Regions from separate parts of the Providencia sp. 2.29 genome, predicted to be linked through region 3. Evidence: predicted binding sites of a transcription regulator. Region 3 holds the regulator's gene; each other region holds the start of a gene.
What was found. Region 3 encodes PurR, which represses purine synthesis genes. Its sites were predicted from a motif close to CANGCAAACGTTTGCNTG; they were not measured.
Positions count from the first base shown of each region.

Region 1: a site for PurR is predicted at 4,111-4,128, ahead of guaB (IMP dehydrogenase). Genes of this name have one in related genera too.
Region 2: a site for PurR is predicted at 2,354-2,371, ahead of glyA (serine hydroxymethyltransferase). Genes of this name have one in related genera too.

Region 1 is NZ_CP065420.1:2,188,480-2,194,618, forward strand. Features, by position in the region: gene I3B46_RS10010 (S9 family peptidase) at 1-209, shown strand, start outside; gene I3B46_RS10015 (TonB-dependent receptor domain-containing protein) at 340-2,595, shown strand; gene xseA (exodeoxyribonuclease VII large subunit) at 2,641-4,020, opposite strand; gene guaB (IMP dehydrogenase) at 4,191-5,657, shown strand; gene guaA (glutamine-hydrolyzing GMP synthase) at 5,744-6,139, shown strand, end outside.
Region 2 is NZ_CP065420.1:1,666,520-1,672,658, reverse strand. Features, by position in the region: gene I3B46_RS07410 (3-phenylpropionate MFS transporter) at 1-913, opposite strand, end outside; gene glyA (serine hydroxymethyltransferase) at 995-2,248, opposite strand; gene hmpA (NO-inducible flavohemoprotein) at 2,600-3,799, shown strand; gene glnB (nitrogen regulatory protein P-II) at 4,021-4,359, opposite strand; gene I3B46_RS07390 (NAD+ synthase) at 4,372-5,994, opposite strand; gene glrR (two-component system response regulator GlrR) at 6,113-6,139, opposite strand, start outside.
Region 3 is NZ_CP065420.1:2,671,609-2,677,747, reverse strand. Features, by position in the region: gene punC (purine nucleoside transporter PunC) at 1-859, opposite strand, end outside; gene punR (DNA-binding transcriptional activator PunR) at 983-1,888, shown strand; gene purR (HTH-type transcriptional repressor PurR) at 1,889-2,914, opposite strand; gene cydH (cytochrome bd-I oxidase subunit CydH) at 3,184-3,267, shown strand; gene sodB (superoxide dismutase [Fe]) at 3,343-3,921, opposite strand; gene I3B46_RS12310 (Grx4 family monothiol glutaredoxin) at 4,623-4,970, shown strand; gene rnt (ribonuclease T) at 5,051-5,692, opposite strand; gene gloA (lactoylglutathione lyase) at 5,811-6,139, opposite strand, start outside.

The sequences.
Region 1 (6,139 bases), 480 kb from region 3:
AGCCGGCAAAATGGGTGGCAAAATTGCGTGAATATAAACAAGGAGATTCATTATTATTGTTAGAGACAAATATGAATGCAGGGCATGGTGGTAAATCAGGCCGCTATAATGCATTGGATGATATTGCCCTAGATTACAGCTTTATTTTAATGCTGGAAGATAAAAAACATTATTTTCCACAATTGAAAAACGAATATACTAATAACTAATTATTGTAAAATGGTTCGGCTATTGTTTCTTAACGATAGCCGAACAGTTGCATGGCAAAATTAAAGCATTAAATTTTATTTGGATGCATGTGAGCGCATGTTTAATTATCGCGTTTACAGGAATGGTTTAATGAATAATAAATTAAAAATAGTAGGAGCCAGCTTATTATGTGCTGGGCTTCATAGTATTGCTTTTGCAGAAGATACACAGCAACAACAAAATAAAGGTATCGTACAATTTAGTAAATTAAAAATTTCAGGTGCTGAGAAACAAACGCCATTAGTTAAAGCCTTGGAAAAGCCAGGGGCATTTAGTGCAGTAGGTACGCAAAATAAACTGGAAGGATTAGATAAAATTATTCGTACTATGCCGGGAACCTACACCCAAATGGACGCGAGCCAAGGTACAGTCAATGTCAATATCCGCGGTTTGAGTGGATTTGGTCGTGTTAATATGATGGTGGATGGTATTAGCCAAACATATTATGGCATTTCACCGAGTAACTACACCCATGGTCAACAACCAAATAATGATTTTGGGGCATTAATTGATCCCAATTTTATTGTTAAAGTTGAAGTTGAAAAAGGGCAGTTAAATGGTGGAGAGAGTGTCAATGCACTTGTAGGTAGCGCTAATTTTAGAACTATCGGTATTGACGATGTGATTTTTGATGGCAACTTATATGGCTTAAGAAGCAAAGCCCGTTGGGGGGATAATGGATTAGGCTATAATGGCATGGTTGCCGTTGCAGGGAAAACGCCAGTTAATACCAATGATGGATATTTAGGTGGCTTAATTGCAGTCAGTGGTCATAATATCCCCGCGAATTATAAAAATGGTGCAGGTTATGATAGTGATGATTTTGCCACTGATCATACTTTTAAACAAAAACCCCAATCGCAACTCACCAAATTGAAATATAAACCTGATGATAGCCATGAATTAGAATTTAGTGGGCGTTTTTATCAAAATAAATTAACTCGCCGTAAAATAAATAGCGAGGATTATTATCTTAAATATAAATATACGCCACTTAATGAGTTAATTGATACTGAGCTTATTATTAGTCATGGAGAGAGTAAGCAGACATTTGAAGGGGATTCATTGGGTTGGGCATTACGTCAAGGTGAATCCAAAAATAATGCAGATGGGATCAATCTTGCCAATACGAGTCGTTTTTCTTATGGGGAGACGGACTATGAATGGAAAATAGGTTCTAAGCTGTTAAAAAATAAATATGAACGTAAAGTAAGTTCGGTATCTGACCAAAATACAATCATTTATAACCAGTTCTCACCCAGTGGCACATTAGACTTAATGAGTTTGTATACGCAATTCAATGCTAAATATGATATTTACTCAGCCACTTTTAATCTGAATTATGCACATTACAAGCTAAAAGGGTTTAAACCCGCTTGCGATGATGACGTTAAATGTTTTCCTCAAGGCGACGCATCAATAAACTTAAAAGAGGGAGGCTTCAACCCGGGGGTATTGCTTTCGGCAGAAATCATTCCTGAATTTCAACCTTTTGTAAGTTACGCACACTCAATGCGTGCACCAAATTCCCAAGAGGTATTTTTCTCTCAGAATGGCGGTAACTCAATGAACCCATTCTTAAAAGGAGAAAAAGCACAAACATGGCAAATTGGTTTCAATAGCATGAGACCTGATCTCATCGTGCAAGATGACCAATTCACGATGAAAGCGCTTTGGTTCCATACTAGAATTAAGGATTATATTACCAGTAAGCCTTATTTGTTGTGTCGACCAAGATCATACGCTGAATTTACATGGTGTTTGATGAATGAAAGTGTCTGGGATAAAGAGTTCCCGGATTTTATGCAGAAAAGTTATATCTATATGAACGATCCACGCGAGGTCAACTTACGGGGTTATGAATTACAAGCTAATTATGATGCAGGCGTTTTTTATTCAACATTATCTTATACCAAAGAGACGGGTGACCAGCCTAATTCGATAGCCAGCGTTGCTGATTTTAGTGCGGGGGATTTTACTGAGTTACCAGACTATTATTTGACGCTAGATACAGGTGTTCGGTTATTAGATGAAAAGTTGACATTAGGCTCAGTCATTACCGTTACAGGGCCAGCAAAGCGTATTGGCGTTGAATCATTAGTTGATAATAATGGTGATGCATTGAAAGATAAATATGAAAAGCAACCGACAGTTATTGACTTGTATGCTGATTATGAAATCAATAAAAATGTCACATTGATGTTTACAGTGAATAATGTGACCAATGAGGTTTATTCTGATGCCTTGAACCGTTCAAATTCGACGGCCATTATGGAAGTGCGTGGTAATAATAACGCAACGGCAAGAGGGCGTTCATATATGCTAGGTGGTGTCGTTCGCTTCTAACTCGTAATCAATATCAGGGTATCAACGTGTTGATACCCTTTACGCCTATTTTAAAACAGAACGAGGTGCACGTTTCATTTTCATTTTAGTGATATCAGTGACTTCACTTTCTACCCACCCATCATTTAGGCGTGTTTTAAGCTTTTGGCCTAATTTCACCTGAGAAGTTTTTTTCAATACTGCACCGTCAGAGGTTTCACTAATACTAAAGCCACGAGCCAATGTAGCCAGTGGGCTGACCGTTTCCATTTTTGAACAAGCGACCGCAAAACGCTGCTTATAGCTATTCAGTAACTCGGTCATCATATTCTGTAAATGGTATTGTGTCTGTTGTAGCGACCGATGTTGCCGTTGTAATTGAGGCCGCAAGTCTTGTTGTGACAGCCGGCGTTGCAATTGATCATGACGTAGCTGAGCGGTTTGCAACCGCCTTGTGATAGTTTGGGTCAGTTTCTGATTAAGCAGGCTCAATTGATGTTGTTGCCTTGCTAAACGGAGTTGTGGATGTTGTTGCTGTAAGCGATGCTGTAAACGACTAAAACGTTGCTGCTGCCCTGCAAGGTAATAATCCATCGCCATTTCAAGACGCTGTTGAGCAGAATGTAATTGGCGAATTAATTCCACTTGGTTACGGCTAACCAATTCAGCGGCAGCCGAAGGCGTCGGAGCGCGAACATCGGCCACAAAATCGGCGATCGTGATATCCGTTTCATGACCTACCGCACTAACAATAGGTAATTGGCTAGCAAAAATAGCTCTAGCGACAATTTCTTCATTAAACGCCCACAAATCTTCTAATGAGCCACCACCACGCCCCACAATCAGTACATCACACTCACCTCGTTTATTGGCTAACTCAATCGCTCGGGCAATTTGTGCAGGAGCTTGATCTCCTTGAACGGCTGTTGGGTAGATCACAACTGGGAGTGATGGGTCACGACGACGTAAAATATGCAGAATGTCGTGTAATGCAGCGCCTGTTGCTGAGGTAATAACACCAATGCGTTTTGCAGGGGAGGGTAAAGGCTGCTTATGTGTTACATCAAATAAGCCTTCTGCGCCTAACATTTGTTTGAGTAACTCAAAACGCTGCTGTAGCAGACCTTCGCCAGCCGGTTGCATGCTTTCAATGATAATTTGATAGTCACCACGAGGCTCATAAAGTGTGACACTTGCCCGTACTAAAACTTGTTGACCATTTTGTGGACGAAATGTGACGCGTGCATTTTGTCCGCGAAACATAGCCGCACGAACCTGAGCTTTGTCATCTTTTAATGTGAGATACCAATGACCAGAGCTAGGTTGCGAAAAGTTTGATATTTCGGCTGTCAGCCATATTTTACCCATTTGGCGGTCTAGAAGTTCACGGACAGCTTGATTGAGTTTGCTGACAGAATAAATTCCACTATTTTGTTGAGTCGACATGTGAGCTAGATCAAATTCTAAAACAATGACTTAATTGGTTGATACTAACCTAGTCAGAGGAGTTATCAAGTTTTTTTCAAAAAAGGACTGGAGGCAATCGGTTTCGGTGTGTATAATGCCGCGGCAATATTTTATACCTTTCCATAACGCTGCCTGGTGAGATATTGCCTATGTTACGCATAAAAAAAGAAGCTCTAACTTTCGACGACGTATTGCTCGTTCCTGCACACTCAACCGTATTACCAAACACGGCCGATCTATCAACCCAACTGACTGCAACTATCCGCCTGAATATTCCTATGCTTTCTGCAGCGATGGATACAGTGACTGAATCTGATCTTGCGATTGCACTGGCTCAAGAGGGTGGCCTTGGTTTTATCCACAAAAACATGTCTATTGAGCGCCAAGCGGAAGAAGTTCGTCGCGTGAAAAAACATGAAAGTGGGGTTGTAACTGATCCGGTTACCGTTACCCCTGAGACAACGATCCGCGAAGTTCAAGAAATGGCAGAACGTAATGGTTTTGCTGGTTATCCTGTTGTGGCTGCGGATAAATCGCTTGTGGGGATCATTACAGGTCGTGACGTTCGTTTTGTTACCGATCTGGATCAGCCTGTCACTGCGGTAATGACACCGAAAGAGCGTCTCGTTACGGTAAAAGAGGGCGAAGCTCGTGAAGTTGTACTGCAAAAAATGCACGAAAAACGCGTTGAAAAAGCCCTAGTGATCGATGATAACTTCCACCTGTTAGGGATGATCACAGTTAAAGATTTCCAAAAAGCAGAACGTAAACCAAATGCTTGTAAAGACGAACAAGGTCGTCTGCGTGTTGGTGCGGCAGTTGGTGCTGGCGCGGGCAACGAAGAACGTGTTGATGCGCTGGTGGCTGCGGGAATCGACGTATTATTGATCGACTCTTCACACGGTCACTCTGAAGGTGTATTGCAACGTATTCGTGAAACACGCAAAAAATACCCAGACTTACCGATTATCGGTGGTAACGTCGCAACGGCTGAAGGTGCAAAAGCACTAGCGGAAGCGGGTGTGAGTGCCGTTAAAGTGGGTATCGGCCCTGGTTCTATTTGTACTACGCGTATCGTGACGGGGGTCGGTGTACCGCAAATTACGGCAATTGCTGATGCTGTCGAGGCATTAGAAGGAACAGGTATCCCTGTCATTGCCGATGGCGGTATTCGTTTTTCTGGCGATATTTCTAAGGCGATTGCCGCAGGGGCAGCCTGTGTTATGGTTGGCTCCATGTTTGCAGGAACAGAAGAATCTCCGGGTGAAACTATCCTTTTCCAAGGACGTAGCTATAAAGCCTATCGAGGCATGGGCTCATTAGGCGCAATGTCTAAAGGCTCTTCAGACCGTTATTTCCAGTCTGATAATGCGGCTGACAAATTAGTTCCAGAAGGGATTGAAGGGCGTGTTGCTTATAAAGGCCGTCTAAAAGATATTATCCATCAACAAATGGGTGGATTACGTTCCTGTATGGGGCTGACAGGTTGTGGTACTATTGATGATCTTCGTACTAAAGCCGAGTTTGTCCGTATTAGTGGTGCGGGTATCCAAGAAAGCCACGTACATGATGTAACCATCACTAAAGAGTCCCCGAATTACCGTCTGGGACAATAACAGATAATGATTCAGGGTAGCTCCGTAGTTAATTACGGAGCTACCAATTTTTTATTTTTGACTTGAATTTTTGGAATTCTCCTCAAATGACAACAAATATCCATAAGCATCGCATTCTTATCCTTGATTTCGGCTCACAGTACTCACAACTGATTGCTCGCCGTGTTCGTGAAATTGGCGTTTATTGTGAACTCTGGGCGTGGGACGTTTCAGAAGAGCAAATCCGTGAATTCAATCCAAACGGTATCATCCTTTCTGGTGGCCCAGAAAGCACCACAGAAAATGATAGCCCACGTGCTCCTGAGTATGTATTTAATGCAGGTATACCCGTTTTAGGTATCTGCTATGGCATGCAAACCATGTCAATGCAACTTGGTGGTGCCGTCGAGGTTTCTGGTGAGCGTGAATTTGGTTACGCAAAAGTTGAAATCACTGAGCAATGCGATTTGTTCCGTGATATTCAAGACTCACTCAACGAAAAT
Region 2 (6,139 bases), 1.0 Mb from region 3:
AGGTTCCACTGTGCAATATCTGAACAACAATAAGGACTGGTAGTGAGGTAAATGCCCCCATTAGCCCCCAACGAATGATGCCGCTGATGGCAGATAGCAAAAGTAGATTTCGTGAACTCCAACGGCGAAATAGTTTGTTACTCAACATAAAAACCACAACTTCAGCAACAACGCCAAGTGCCCAGAGGCGACCTATAACGATGTCAGAATAGCCTGCTTCCTTCCAAAATAAAGAGGCATAGCCATAATATGCAGCATGTGCGCCTTGCAACAAGGTGACACAAATTAGGAACGTCACTACGTTTTTATCCGCAATGAGTTGTCTAAATGAGAGTTTATCTTCTCCTGCAACTTTAGGTATGCCTTTAGGCATAATTGCAGGCGTTAACATTGCCGTGAGTAATAAAGCTAAGCAGCTAATAATTAAAGCCACCATAATGGATTGATGACCTAATATATCGGCGAAATATCCCATCGCTATGGAGCCAATAATAAAAGCGACGGAGCCCCAAAGCCTAATTTTGCCATAATCAAAGGGAAACTGCTTTTGCCATGTTCCTGCCAGCGAGTCACCGAGTGGCACTAATGGCGCAAAAAATAAGTTAAACCCAGTCATGACAAAAAATAGCCATGCCCAATGGGAACCAAAGGAAAAGGCAACAGCAAAGAGTAGAGACAATCCTGCCAATATTCTTAATGCGTTAATGAGTTTGGATTGATCTTTAACCATCGGTGTAATAAACATTGCACCAAGGAAACGCGCAGCTAACCCAATCCCTAATAACACCCCGCTCATTTCAGCATCAATACCTTCACCTTGTAGCCAAATTGGCCAGAATGGTAGAAAAATACTGTAAGCGAAAAAATAGGTAAAATAATCAATCGCTAGCCAGCGAGTTGATGGAATTACCATCACTCCTCCTTGTTTTTCAATGCAAAAAACCCGCTTTTACCAAAGTGTAGAAGCGGGTTTTGAAACTAAATTAATTTTATTTTATGCGTAAACTGGGTATTTTGCGCAGATATTCAATACGTTTTGTTTGATACGTTCAATGGTCGCTTCATCATTGAGGTTATCCAGAACATCGCACATCCAACCAGCCAGTTCACGTGCATCGCCTTCATTAAAGCCACGACGTGTGATCGCTGGCGTACCAATGCGGATACCAGAGGTAACAAATGGACTTTTCGGATCGTTAGGAACGCTGTTTTTATTCACCGTAATGTTTGCACGACCCAATGCAGCGTCAGCATCTTTACCTGTAATACCTTTATCAACCAGATCCACTAAGAACAGATGGTTCTCTGTGCCACCGGACACTACTTTATAACCGCGTTGTTGGAAAATTTCTACCATTGCTTTCGCATTTTTCGCAACTTGTTGTTGATAAACTTTAAATTCAGGTTCCATCGCTTCTTTCAATGCGACCGCTTTACCTGCAATAACATGCATTAACGGGCCACCTTGAGAGCCAGGGAAAACGGCTGAGTTCAGTTTTTTGTACAGTTCTTCGTCACCACCTTTCGCCAAAATCAGACCACCACGAGGGCCAGCTAATGTTTTATGGGTCGTTGTAGTAACAATATGTGCGTGTGGAACTGGGTTAGGATAGACGCCTGCTGCGATTAGACCCGCAACGTGAGCCATATCAACGAATAGATAAGCATTGATGCTATCTGCGATTTCACGCATTTTAGCCCAATCAACAATACCAGAATATGCAGAGAAACCACCGATGATCATTTTTGGCTTATGTTTCAATGCTTGTGCTTTGATATCTTCGTAGTCGATTTTTCCGCTTTCATCGATACCGTAAGGAACGATGTTATAAAGTTTGCCAGAGAAGTTGACAGGTGAACCATGGGTCAAGTGACCACCATGAGCAAGGTTCATACCCAATACGGTATCACCCGGTTGCAGCAACGCCATATAAACAGCCGCATTAGCCTGTGAACCTGAATGAGGTTGTACGTTAGCATAATCTGCACCAAACAGCGCTTTTGCACGATCGATAGCTAATTGCTCGACAACGTCAACATACTCACAACCACCGTAATAGCGTTTGCCTGGGTAGCCTTCTGCATATTTATTCGTTAGCTGAGATCCCTGAGCTTGCATCACTCGTGGACTGGTATAGTTTTCTGAAGCAATTAACTCAATGTGTTCTTCTTGACGGACGACTTCTTGTTCCATTGCTTCCCACAGTTGTGGATCATAATCTGCAATATTCATTTCACGCTTTAACATTCGCTTCTCCTGCCTCAGCCATTCAATAAGTTGATAACAAAACTATCGCAATAGCACACAGTGTAAACTCTTTTTCTTCAGGGTGATAGCCCTAAAGAAAAAATATACGCAAACGTTTGCATAAATTTTCTCAGTCATAAAAGACTATCAAGCATACCAAGATAAAATCAGCCATATTCGCATTGCTAAAAGATTAAATCCTATTTATTGGGTGACTCTTTTATAAAGTTTCTATTTTTAAACTCTTTTTATAATAGACCTATTTACTTTGTGTGTTAAAAGTTATAAATTGCATTTAAAATACATGTTATAAAATTCATCATCGAATGAAATTATTTCAGGAGAGCCTGTATGCTAGACAGCCAAACTATCGCTATTGTTAAATCCACTATCCCAGCCATTGCTGCAACGGGTCCCAAACTAACTGCTCACTTCTACGACAGAATGTTCAAACAACATCCTGAGCTGAAAGATATTTTTAACATGACGCATCAAAGTAACGGCTCACAACGTGAAGCCTTATTTAATGCGGTTTGCGCGTATGCGACACATATTGAGACGCCCGAAGCATTGATTTTCGCTGTAGAAAAAATCGCACAAAAACATGCAAGCTTGAATATCAAACCTGAACACTACCCTATTGTCGGGGAAAATTTATTGGCTGCTATCGATGAGTTACTCAACCCAGGGCAAGAAGTGTTAGATGCTTGGGGTAAAGCTTATGGTGTCCTTGCTGATATTTTTATCAACCGTGAAGCAGAAATTTACCGCCAAAATGCAGATAAAACAGGGGGCTGGGAAGGTTTACGTGAATTCCGTGTTGCGGCTAAACAGGCGCAAAGTGATGTGATCACAAGCTTTGAGTTTGTCCCTGTCGATGGTCAGCCTGTCGCAGATTATCGTCCAGGCCAATACATCACTATTTATATCAATGATGACAGCCTAACTAACCAAGAAATTCGCCAATATTCACTGACCACAGCACCAAATGGTCGTAGTTATCGTATTGCCGTTAAACGTGAAGATAATGGTGTTGTCTCCAATTATATTCACCAAAACTTAAATGAAGGTGATATTGTTCATTTAGCACCACCATGCGGTGATTTCTTTATTGATATCGATAATAAAACCCCTGTCACTCTCATTTCAGCGGGTGTCGGTTTAACACCGATGCTGAGCATGCTCAATTCATTAACTCAGGAAGGCCATGAAGCACAAGTTAACTGGCTACATGCCGCCGAAAATGGTGCCGTTCATGCGTTCCATCATGAGGTAAATAAACACCTTGCTCACCATCCACATAGCCAATCCGCTGTTTGGTTTAATCAGCCACGTGCAGAAGATAAACAAGGATTTGATTATCAATTTAGTGGCTTAATGGATCTTTCGCAGGTTAAAGCGTGGTTAGACGTTCCAAATATGCAGTTCTATTTCTGTGGTCCAGTTGGCTTTATGCAATACATCGCTAAACAACTGATTGAGATGGGCGTTTCAGCAGAGAATATTCATTATGAGTGCTTTGGCCCTCATAAAGTTCTACCTTTAAATTAATTTTAAATAACCTATTTAAATTTCGCGGTAACGGTTTTGTATACTAAACACTCTTTTAATCCCATTCCTGTGTTTATGCCGTTACCGCTTTTTATTAAATAATGACTAAGCTATTCCATGATGTTTGCCCCGCGACCATTCCCTAAATAATGCGTAGTAAGTAGGAGTCGATGGCGCGGCTCCCTTGAAATGTGACTAGAGCCGCGAAAAAAGCATGGAAATTAAATCGCCTCTTCGTCCTGCTCACCAGTACGAATACGGATCACGCGAGCAACATCGTAGACAAAAATTTTGCCATCACCAATTTTGCCAGTTTGTGCCGTCTGCATAATAGTTTCTACGCAGCTTTCGACAATATCATCGGGCACAACAATTTCAATTTTGACTTTAGGCAGGAAGTCCACCATATATTCGGCGCCACGATAAAGCTCGGTATGACCTTTTTGGCGACCAAAACCTTTGACTTCTGTTACCGTCATCCCAGTGATCCCCACTTCCGCTAACGCTTCTCGGACATCATCCAGCTTAAAAGGCTTAATAATTGCATCAATTTTTTTCATAAATAATTCCTGTTATGACCAGTTTTTACGGCCAAAACCTGACGTGATTGGATAACGACGATCTTTTCCGAAATTACGCACCGTAATACGTGGTCCAACTGGCGCTTGACGGCGTTTATATTCGTTAATATCGACAAGACGCACAACGCGATGAACCGTTGCTTCATCGAAGCCTTGCTCAATCAATTGTGCCACGGAATAATCTTTTTCCACATAAGCTTCAAGTAACGCATCTAAAATATCGTATGGCGGCAAGCTATCTTGATCGAGCTGCCCTGGTGCCAGCTCCGCCGATGGTGGCCTATCGATCACACGTTGCGGTATCGCAGGAGAGATCGTATTACGATATTTCGCTAACTCAAAAACCAATGTCTTTGGTACATCTTTTAAAACATCAAAACCGCCCGCCATATCACCATATAAGGTTGAATAGCCAACGGCAGATTCACTTTTATTACTGGTCGTTAAAACTAAACGACGGCGCTTATTGGACATCGCCATTAAAATAACAGCACGGCAACGCGCCTGTAAATTCTCTTCGGTAGTATCAACAGCAGTACCTTCAAACATTGGTTGAAGTTGTGACATAAAAGCATCAAACATAGGTTCGATTGAGACAATATCAAACTCAACGCCAAGCAATTCAGCCTGCTCTTTGGCATCATGGATACTCATTTCTGAGGTATAGCGGAATGGCATCATCACGGCCTGAACGCGTTCTTTGCCAATCGCATCCACCGCTATTGCCACTGTTAATCCCGAATCAATCCCACCGGATAAACCGAGTATAGCGCCATTAAAACCATTTTTATTGATATAATCGCGAGTTGCCATCACCAAGCCTTGATAAACCTGTGCAACTGGTGACAGTGCTGGTGCTAGCTTTTCCATCAGTACCGCGGATAACTCATTAAACTGGCAATTAACGATTTGCTCATCAAAATCAACCAGCTGATGTGTGATTTTACCGTCACTCGCCAGCACTTTAGAGCCACCATCAAAAATTAACTCATCCTGACCGCCCACTTGGTTCAAATAGATGATAGGTAATTGTGTACGCTGGCAATGCCTTACCAATAAATCACTCCGACTATGATCCTTGTTACGATCATATGGGGAGGCATTAATCGTCAACAATAGTTCGGCACCGGCTTGCTTAACGGCATCCACTGGCCCATCGAACCAAATATCTTCACAAATTAATAAGCCTATACGGTAACCTTTAAAGTCAACCACACCGGTTTTATCCCCCGCAGAGAAATAGCGAAGCTCATCAAAAACACCATAGTTTGGCAGCTCTTGTTTGAAATAGCGGGTGAGGAGTTTTCCTTGGTAGAAAAAAGAGAGGGCGTTATACATTTTCCCCGCTTCTGTCCACGGGTGACCAACAACAATCGCTGTTTCCGTGCTCGCATTTTGTAAGCGTTCTAATTGCACTAAACAACGTTGGGTAAAATCCGCACGGAATAAAAGATCTTCCGGTGGATACCCCGTGAGTGACAGCTCAGAGAACACAACAATGTCAGCGATATTCTTTTGTTCTTCAAAAACTTGCAACATGCGTTCACAGTTGCCTTCAATATCGCCAACTAACCAATTTAATTGAGCTAGTGAAATATTAAGCTTACGGCTCATAAGGTATTTCTTCTCCCGAGCATTGATATTGATACCTTAATTCACTCTTCACTAGCCATTACCACGGCAGCGATAAATTGAGTGACTTAAACACGATAAATTTAGATGATAAGGCCAATTATTCTTTAAAATCATTAGCCTCTAA
Region 3 (6,139 bases):
AGCCGATCAATAATAATGGAAATAAGATTTCAGCACGGACTTTGATTAATAAAAAACGACATCCATAACCACCAATAATAAAGGCAAGAGTTTGAGGAATATAACTCAGACCAATATCTGCTGGGTCAAAACCCATATTTCTTAAAATAAAAGGTGACCCCGTTAACCAAGCAAAGAAACCGGCACTACAGGATGCGTAAACCAAAACGTTACCACTGTATATACGTGAGCTGAGTAATTTTAAAAATGAAACGGACTCTTTTCCTGATGTACTACTAATGATCTCTTTTGGGGCAACATTTTTTAATAAAAATGTCGGAAGTAATAATAAAACCCCAACGGCCATTAAAACAACAAAGATAATTTCCCAATCATAATGCTCAAGCACCCATGCACCCAATAAAGGCGCCAAAGCAGGAGAAAGAGCAACTAGGGGCATAATGGTCGCAAACACTTTTTGCGTACTAGAGGAGTCATAACGGTCGATAACTAGTGCTTGCCAAAGAACGGCTGCACTACAGACGCCAATTGCCTGTAAAAAACGTAAGATAAGCAGTTGTGTTGCACTGGTGACCCATAACATCCCTAAACAACTTAAAATAAAGAGTGACAAACCGGCAATGAGGATCGGTTTACGACCTAGCTTATCCGATAAAGGCCCCCATAGCAGTTGAGCAAGGGCAAATCCCCCTAAGAAGATACTTAGAGAAGCACTAATTGCGCCTTCAGAAGTATTTAATGCAGTTTGCATTGACCCAAATGCGGGAAGATACATATCAATAGCTAAGAACCCTAGCATACTCAACCCAGCAAGGTAGAACATAAAGCCTGGGGAGTTTTTTGTCGCTGTATTTGTCATGGCAGATTACTTATCTAAAATTTACAAAATTGTTAATAGATACCCTATTGTATAGGTTGTATTTTTACATTGTGAAACGGTAATATTTGGAATGTGCTATCAAAATTTTTGAAAGGTATCGTTATGTGGTCAGCTCATTCCTTAGAAGTGATTGATGCAGTTGCAAGAACTGGGAGTTTTAGTGGTGCAGCAGAGGAGCTTCACCGAGTGCCTTCTGCGATTAGCTATACGGTCAAGCAAGTCGAGGAATGGCTTGCAGTACCGATATTTGAGCGCCGTCACCGCGATGTTGTTTTAACAGAGGCTGGGGAAATATTTATCAAGCAAAGTCGATCTGTTATCAAAAAAATGACACAGACACGCCACCAGTGTCAGCAAGCCGCAAATGGCTGGCGAGGGCAGTTTAGTATTGCGGTTGACTGCATAGTGAAACCTCAACGAACGGAGCAATTGATCCTCGATTTCTATCGCCACTTCCCAGACATTGAGTTGTATATCCATCCTGAAGTTTTTAACGGTGTTTGGGATGCGCTTGCGGATGGGCGTGTCGATGTGGCTATTGGTGCAACACGCGCCTCACCGATCGGCGAACGCTATAGTTTTCGTGATATGGGGTTTATGTCATGGTTATGTGTTGCCAGTCCTAACCACCCATTAGCGCAGTTAAAGGGAGGATTAACGGATGACCAAATGCGTGAATACCCAAGTCTGTGCCTTGAAGATACATCAAGGAACCTACCCAAACGCGATACATGGGCACTAGATAACCAGCGGCGTTTAGTCGTGCCATTTTGGGAAAATGGAATGGCGTGTTTAGTGAATGGGTTATGTGTTGGGATGGTACCTGAACACCGCGGAGCGCCATTTTGTGACGCTGGAAAGCTTGTGCCATTACAATTAACACAGCCGTTTCCGCCAAGCCCATGCTGTTTAACTTGGGTTGAAAAAAATACCTCACCGGCGTTGAGTTGGTTACTTGAATACTTAGGAGACAGTGAAACACTCAACGCCGAATGGCTAGCTCCTTAATTAGCGGCGGTAATCGATGAACGGACCATCAGCCACTGAGCGCCGTTCAACTAAACGTGGATGCACTTCGATTGTTTGTGCATCTTCACGTTTATTCACTATGCGATCTAGTAACATAGCGAATGCCATTTGGCCTAAGCGTTCTTTAGGTTGATGTATTGTGGTTAATGCAGGGGTGAAATAACGTGCATTGCGCACATTATCATAACCTATAATGGAAATATCTTGAGGAACCCGTAGCCCCATTTCGTCAGCGGCACAAATGGCGCCCATCGCCATGATGTCACCACCACAGAATACGGCAGTGGGTTTTTGCTTATTACTCAAAATTTGCATCATGGCTTTATAGCCTGACTCAGGTTCAAAGTCGCCTTGAACAATCCATTCGTCACGTAAAGTGACCTTCGCCTCTTCCATGGCCTTTTTAAAGCCAGTGAGCCGCCCAATCCCTGTATTTCTTTCCAAAGAGCCGGGGATCACCGCAATATCGCGATGGCCTCGGTCAATTAAGTAACGACCCGCGAGATAGCCGCCATGGAATGAATTATCAATGATACTGTCAGTAAAGTCACCGCGTGATGTTCCCCAATCCATAACGACCATTGGGATGTTACGGTAATCTTCTAACATATTGATTAGTTTATCAGGATATTCAGAACACATGACGAGTAGGCCATCGACACGTTTTTGTGCCAGCATCTGTAAATAAGCTTGTTGTTTACCTAAGTTATTATGCGAATTACATAAAATTAGAGTATAGCCTTTCTCATAACAACTGTTTTCAACAGACTCAATGACCTCAGCAAAATAAGGTGCCTCACTCGATGTCGCGAGCAAGCCGATGGATTTTGTATGATTAACTTTCAAACTACGAGCAACGGCACTCGGCGAATAATTGAGTTCTTTTATTGCAGCCCAAACAGCAGCCTTAGTATCATCGGCTACAAAGCGTGTTTTGTTAATTACATGGGATACGGTTGTGGTGGAGACGCCAGCGCGCTTCGCCACATCTTTAATCGTTGCCATGGGGAAAAAAAACTCCTGACCAATAAGCGGTCTTGTCATGAATTCTTATTAAAAATTACCAGCATATTGAGGCATAGTACCTTAACTGGCAATAATTTAGCGATTTGTTATCGATTTTGTCTGATCTAGCGCAAAAACAAAAGAAATAATTGATGTTATAACCTGTGATATAGACACTGGTTTTTATAAATCGTCATGTCATACTTATTTAACCATGTTAAAGTTATGGTTATGTTGCTGGTTAACTGTTCGTTTGATGAGAGGAACTCATGGATACAGATTTTAAATTTGGATTATTAGCAGCGTTAGGTTCTTTGGCTGTGATCATTGCTTTTGCAGTACATATTTTCTAATTTTGCCTTTTAAATAAAGGTAGAATGAATAAGGGCGAGTGAATACTCGCCCTTATTGTTAGTGATAAAAATCAATTAAGCTAGATTTTCTTCAACAAATTTCCAATTAACCAGCGCCCAGAAGTTCTCTAAATACTTAGGACGTGCATTGCGGTAGTCAATATAGTAGGCGTGCTCCCAAATATCGACAGTAAGAAGAGGTTTGTCATCACCAGAGATAGGGGTGCCAGCGTTAGAGGTATTTACAATCGCTAAGCTGCCATCAGTTTTTTTAACTAACCAAGTCCAACCAGCACCAAAGTTTTTGGTTGCTGCATCAGTGAACTGCTGTTTAAATTCAGCGAAAGAACCAAATGCTTTGTTAATCGCTTCTGCGACTTTACCTGTTGGTTCCCCGCCAGCGTTTGGCGCTAAGCAGTTCCAGTAGAAAGTGTGATTCCAAACTTGTGCCGCATTGTTAAAAATACCAGCATCTGAGGTTTTAATGATCTCTTCCAGTGATTTACCTTCGAAAGCAGTACCTTTGACTAAGTTATTCAGGTTAACAACATAGGTATTATGGTGTTTACCATAATGGTACTCGAGTGTTTCTTCCGAGATATAAGGTTCTAGAGCATTCTTAGCATAAGGTAGAGCGGGTAGTTCAAAAGACATTGCGTACTCCTTGTTTAGGTGTAAAACAACACATATGGGTGTAGTGCTCATAAAGTTGAGCGAATATTTTTATAGCCATGATCATGCTGTTAATGTGCATAAACTGAACATTTATGCGGCATGAACTATTATTTAATATATTAATAATAGCACGATATGGCTGCCTGATTGTAGGCTTAGTCATTATAGGGTTATCTTAACAAATCTTACTGATAAATACACCGTAAAATCATAGGGATATTATTTTATCAGCAGAGTTTCACCGTAACTGTAAACGGGGAGATGAACGTATGGCTTTTCAATAGCGGGTGGATGACTAACGTGTAGTTAGCTCATAACTACCGTCGCTCTCCTGATTGTTCCCTAATACCAAATAAATTTGTGAGATAAGCTGATAGTTCAGTGAGACTGTTATTCGTTGGTTTTTTATCATTGCGGGAGAGTATGGTAGGAAAAGAGTGATGCAGAGCAGGGAGCGTGCTAGGTAGTAGATTTATTTGACTTGAATCATAAATAAGTCACAATACAAGCAAACCAAAGGAGGGGCTTAACACCCCTCTTTTTCATTCGTAATCGCAGCTTAACTCATTGATGTATTAAGAGTGAAATGTAGTATTATGTAGTATGTTTTTTGTTCTGTATTTTTTATCTGATTGAAAAACAAGAAATATACTAATTATATTAATGTTAAGGAAGTAAAAATGACGACAATTGAAAGAATCGAACGCCAGATTAAAGAAAACCCAATCCTGCTGTATATGAAAGGCTCTCCTAAGCTTCCTAGCTGCGGTTTTTCTGCTCAGGCAGTTCAAGCGTTATCTGCTTGTGGTGAACGTTTCGCTTATGTCGATATCCTGCAAAATCCAGATATCCGTGCAGAGCTACCAAAATACGCAAATTGGCCAACATTTCCCCAATTATGGGTTGACGGTGAATTAGTAGGTGGTTGTGATATCATCATGGAAATGTATCAGCGTGGTGAATTACAGTCACTGATTAAAGAAACAGCAGACAAGTACCGTCCTGCTGATGAGACGAAAGCTGAGTAATCTCGTCATTAATGTATCTAAAAAGACCGTATTAAGCGTTTAGACTAATACGGTCTTTCTATTTCGGATACGGCTATTTTTTACTCTTGCTCCGCTGGTGGCCATCCACCGAGCTTTTTCCACTTATTAACTAACTCACAAAAAAGAAGAGCAGTGCGGTTTGTATCATACAAAGCGCCGTGAGCCTGTTTACCGTCGAAAGGGATCCCTGCTGCGACACAGGCCTTAGCTAAAATCGTTTGCCCAAAAACAAGGCCACTTAATGCAGCGGTATCAAAAGTCGCAAAAGGGTGGAAAGGGTTACGTTTTAAACCCGCACGTTCAGCGGCATTCATGACAAAGCTGTGGTCGAATGTGGCGTTGTGAGCCACAATGATAGCTCGATTACAATCGGTCGCTTTCATCCCTTTTCGTACCATTTTAAAAATGGCATGCAGTGCTTCATACTCACTAACAGCACCACGTAAAGGGTTAGTTGGGTCAATCCCCGTAAAAGCTAACGCAGCGGGTTCTAAATTAGCCCCTTCAAAGGGTTCAACATGAAAATGAAGTGTTTCATCAGGCGATAACCAGCCATCTTTATCCATTTTGAGCGTGATGGCGGCAATTTCAAGTAGACCATCCGTTTTGGCATTAAACCCACCAGTTTCTACATCAATGACAACAGGGTAATAGCCCCTGAAGCGGCTAACCAGTGCGTTAGGATTATTTTTATCAGACATTAGGCTTTCATTTTAGGTTTCCGGTTGTTGGTTATTATGCCAAAAACCGAAAAGTTTTGCAGATAAACTCACACTAGGCAGCATATGAACTGCCTAGTGACTTAAGAATCGAAATGAATTAATTACCGAGGCCTTTGCTAGCACTTTTGTTCTCAATTAGCTCGATTTTGTACCCATCAGGGTCTTCTACAAAAGCAATAATTGTACTACCACCTTTGACTGGGCCTGCTTCACGTGTCACATTTCCACCTGCACGGCGGATATCTTCACAGGTCTGAGCGACGTTATCGACACCGAGGGCAATATGGCCATAAGCTGTGCCTAATTCGTAACTATCAACCCCCCAGTTATAGGTGAGCTCAATTACGGCACCTTCACTTTCGTCACTGTAACCCACGAATGCCAATGAATATTTATACTCAGGGTTTTCACTGGTACGCAGTAGAC